Regions from separate parts of the Orrella marina genome, predicted to be linked through region 2. Evidence: predicted binding sites of a transcription regulator. Region 2 holds the regulator's gene; the other holds the start of a gene.
What was found. The regulator sigma-54, encoded in region 2, starts transcription at its own class of promoters, with help from an activator protein. The targets are predictions, from matches to a motif close to TGGCANGNAANCTGCTTT.
Positions count from the first base shown of each region.

Region 1: hydA (dihydropyrimidinase) is a predicted target of sigma-54. The motif match lies at 1,370-1,387, and genes of this name have one in related genera.

Region 1 is NZ_CP028901.1:1,428,197-1,430,608, reverse strand. It holds gene hydA (dihydropyrimidinase) at 1-1,291, opposite strand, end outside; gene DBV39_RS06375 (maleate cis-trans isomerase family protein) at 1,933-2,412, shown strand, end outside.
Region 2 is NZ_CP028901.1:3,266,095-3,268,506, reverse strand. It holds gene DBV39_RS14915 (hypothetical protein) at 1-106, shown strand, start outside; gene rpoN (RNA polymerase factor sigma-54) at 217-1,644, opposite strand; gene DBV39_RS14905 (hypothetical protein) at 1,660-2,340, shown strand.

The sequences.
Region 1 (2,412 bases), 1.8 Mb from region 2:
GGTGCATACCCTCGTATGGGGTGTAGTCGACTGCGTGGTGCAGGTTTTGATTGGTGATGGTGAACTCGCCTTCCTCCCAGATCACGAGATCGGCGTCCGCGCCAATCGAGATTGAGCCTTTGCGAGGGTGCAGTCCGTATGCCTTGGCCGGATTGGTCGCGATCAGTTCGACGAATTTCTCCAGCGTGATCCGTCCGCCTAAAACTCCTTCCGAAAACAACAGTGCCATGCGAGTTTCAATGCCCGGGATGCCGTTCGGTATGTACCTAAACGATGCCTGCGAACCGTCCGGGTGCTTGCCATCGGAGCCTTCATAGGTGAAGGGGGCGTGATCGGAGGAAAACACGGCAAACAGTCCGTCTGACAATGCATGCCAGATGACCTCCTGGTTGGCGCGATCCCGTGGTGGTGGACTGCAGATGCAGCGCGCACCCTCGTATTGATCATCCAGACCTAGATCATCAGCCGTCAGAAACAGGTATTGCGGGCATGTCTCTGCAAGAATGTTCAGACCGTGTGCACGTGCCCAGCGGATCTGCTCAACTGCCTCGCGACCCGACACGTGAACGATCAGGATGGGTGTGTCGACAAGTTCGGCCAGCGAGATTGCGCGATGCGTGGCCTCACGCTCAACGAGCATCGGCCTTGAATGGGCATGAAATCGTGGTGCAGTATGGCCAGCCGCTTCAAGGCGTCGCGTCAACCACTCGATGCAGTCGGCGTTCTCTGCATGAATCATGGTGAGCGCCTTGTGTGCCCGGGCAACCGCCAGTACGTTCAGGATCTCGATATCATCGAGCTTCATGTCTTCGTAGGTCATGTAGATCTTGAACGAGGTGTAGCCCTGGGCGATTAACGCCGGCAGTTCTTTATTCAGGACCTCGGGGGTGGGGTCACTGACAATCAGGTGAAATGCGTAGTCGACATGGGCCATGCCTGCTGCGCGCTGGTGATAGTCCTCGACCGCTGCAAGCAAAGACTGTCCTTTTTGCTGAGCTGCGAACGGGATCACGGTAGTGGTGCCACCACACGCTGCCGAACGCGTCCCACTATCGAAGTTGTCGGCCATCTTTGCCGGTGGCTCCATCGGCTGGTCGAGGTGGCAGTGCGCGTCTACGCCACCCGGCGTCACGACTCGGCCAGAGGCATCGATTTCGTGCGTACCAGCACCAAGCTGTGCACCGATCTGGGTAATCTTTCCGCCGACTATGCCGATGTCTGCACGATACTGCTCACTGGCTGTGGCAATCTGAGCGTTGCGTACGACGAGATCAAAAGATTCTTTGGGCATGTCTGTTCTCTGTAGCGAAGATTGTCGATAAGGTTGTCGACAATCATTGGGGAAAATTTGTAATCAGTTCAGCCGTGTCAAGCAAAAGCCGTGCCAGCCTTCCGGGAAAGTTAGTGATTGCTTGCAGGATCACAGCCATCAGGCACTTGGCTATCGTCGCGGTTGCAATGTTCATCTGGTGCTCTACGCAAGACAGTCGCCGGGTGAGGATTGAATCAAGGTGGACTCATTTGTCAGCGATCCAGGTTGCTGGACGGCTCCGTGGGGATTTGCGAGAGTCGATGGTCCAATAATCCGGATGCTGTCCGTATGCTTGTGAAGTGGTCGACGCACGACTTTGATAGATGCAACGTGGGCAGAATGACCCAGTTCTGGAACAACGTATCTGGCTGGCACGAAATGTGCTTTGTCCAAATCAGTTGCAGACAGAACATGCCAGATTTTGTGAACGATTGGTGATGAAGCAATCGGTTATTCATCAGTCCTGATGACTGCGCTCTGGCGAAGATGGTCACGCGGCCAGAAGGGTCGGATGGGGGTATCTCAAAAGTGGCTGTGCCATGCGTGTTCACCTGGCGACTTTGATCAGGCACGCCGGTCTGTCTGTGCAAATGGCTAACTTTCTAATTAAAGGACTTTTCGTGGCGAACACCCTGCGTCTTGGCGTTCTGACGCCTTCATCGAATACGGCGCTTGAGCCGCTCACCAGTGCGTTGGTTGCAACGATCCACGGTGCGAGTGCTCATTTCTCGCGTTTCAAAGTGACCGAAATCGCGCTATCTGAGCGGGCGCTCGGCCAGTTCGATGACAGCAAGATACTGGCAGCAGCAGAACTGCTGGCTGATGCCAGGGTGGATGTCATTGGCTGGAGTGGAACGGCTGCTGGCTGGATGGGGTTTGACACGGACCGGCAACTGGTTGAGCGAATTGAGGACCGTACAGGGATTCCTGCGACCACGGCTGTACTGGCGCTCAATGAGCTGATCGGGTTGCGTGATGTCACGCGTCTCGGGCTAGTGTCGCCTTATACAGACGACGTTCAGCGGCGCATCATTGCCAACTACGCAGATATCGGTGTGCAAGTGGTTGCTGAGCGGCATCTGAACATCTGTGTCAATCAT
Region 2 (2,412 bases):
TATCGAGCAGGCTCGCCAGCGGTTTTGTGGGCCGAACAATGCCTGGGGACGTTACCGCCACTGCCCGGCCCAGCAGGGTTTTGGTCCCTCTGGCGGTGGTGCCTGACAAGGCGGGTCACTCACCTTGCAAGCTCTCTGACCCCTGTCGTTCCCGTCGTGAGGCCGTCACGGCCTTGTTACGACGTCTGGACCGGTGTCACCTACCGCCTTCCTTGCTCAGACAATCGATGCCTGGGACTTACGCAGTGATGCCGTCGGAATACGCATCTGTTCCCGATACTTCGCCACGGTCCGCCGGGCAATCGTGATGCCCTGCTCCTCAAGCAGTTTGACCAACTGTGCATCCGAAAGAGGTTTGGCACGATCCTCGGACTGAATGAACCCTTTGATTCTGCTCTGGACAGCCGTCGAGGATGTAGCCTCCCGACCCTCGGTACTTAATCCGCCCCCAAAAAATCGCTTGAGCTCCACCGTCCCAAACGGTGTCAGCATGAACTTCTGAGTAGTCGCTCTGGAAACCGTCGACTCATGCAACCCTAGTTCTCCAGAAATTTCTCGCAACGTCAGGGGACGAATGGCTCCCCATCCCTCATCAAAGAACGCTTGCTGGTGGTCGGCAATCGCCTGAGAAACTCGCATGATTGTCTCGAATCGCTGCGACACGTTGCGAATCAGCCATCTTGCTTCCTGCAACTGCCCGTGCAAGGCAGTGTGCTCACCGCTTCGGGCTGAGCCAAGCGCCTGGGCATAGACTTCGTTGATACACAATTTAGGAACCACTGACTCATTGAGCTGGATCTGCCACCCCTTGGCAGTTCGTCGCGCAATCACATCGGGCACAGCAAAATCAGCGGCTGGACGTGTCCACTGGCTTGCGGGACGGGGGTTCAGGCGCCGTATGCCTGTACAGGCTTGTTGCAACAAGTCAGCAGGGCAGTCAAGCTGTTCGCGCAAACGGCCAAGATTACCCGTTGCCAGCGTGTCAAGGTGATGCTGGCAAATCTCCCGGCCCAGCGCAAGCACCTGTTCATCGGCGAACACCGGCAACACGGCGAGATCCGGTTGTTCCAGTTGCAGCAGCAGACACTCGGACAAATCCCGTGCACCAACACCCGGCGGATCGAAGGACTGAAGCAGCCGCAGCGCAGCAGCAAGCTCATCCAGTTCAACACCGGTTTGCGGATCCAGCATGGACAGCACTTCTGGCAATGAGGACTCCATCATGCCGTCATCGTTCAGATCGTCGATCAGCAACGACACCAGCGCGGCATCGCGTTCGCTGACATGGGTCGTCCCCAGTTGTTGTAACAAGTGCTCGCGCAAGGATATCTCACCCGCAGACTCAGGTCGTTCGAGTTGCTCATCATCGCGCTCACGTCGCAAACCGCCTGCGGGCGTCTCGGCTGCCGTTTGTGGCGATGGTTCGGCCTCAATGGTCTGCACGGGTATGTCATTGCCGTCCGTTCCGGTATCTGCGGCTTCAGACGGCTCCGGCGTGTCAAGCAGAGGGTTCTCTGCAAGGGCCCGTGCCACCTCAAGTTCAAGATCGAGCGTAGAAAGTTGCAACAATCGTATAGACTGCTGCAATGCGGGGGTCAGCGTCAAATGCTGACCCATGCGAAGCTCGAGAGACTGACGACTCATTAGTGAATTAATCCGATGCAAACAAATAGCCGATCGACCACAAGCCGGGACGATACCCGGTCCCTGAGCACCACCATCAGAAAACTTCTGCTGCCCACCCGCCTGTTACAGGCGGGTGTCATCGCTGCAGTCGTCATCATCTGGGTCTGGATTGCCCAGCAAATATTGCGGCTGGGCGGGATGATTCGCTACGACGGTCTAAAGTCCCTGGGACCTGAGTTCGTCAGGATCATGACCGATATCAACCCATACCTTTGGTGGGGTGTGGTCGCCATTCTGAGTCTGATTGTACTTTCAGTCACGCGCACCTGGCTGATCAACAGCCAGAAACGTTCCCGAACCGTCCTGGTGCCCGTTGCAGATGTACAGAGACTCGCAAACACACTCTCGGTGGAAGGCATCCAGGTACTTCGCTGGGTCTGGGACGAGAGCGCGGACCCGGTCACGGTCGGCGATCTGATCACCACGCGTCAGCAGCTTGGTTCGGGGCGGGTACGCAAACTTGCGATGGCACAGGCACAGGCGCTTGCGCTGGCTTCTGCAAGCAAGCCACCCTCGTTCAACATGCGCGACGCTGACACACCACAGACTCGGCCAGAGCCCGTTATCGACTCGCGTGCAACAGAAAGCGGCGAGCGCAAGGACCCACCGACGATCCGTGCTGAGCCCAGGACACGCAGCGAACCCAGCTTGTAAGCGAGATCGCCATCATCTGATTCCCGTTCCAGTCATGGTCGGGAGATGAAGGTTCTGACTGGTGTCGTGGAT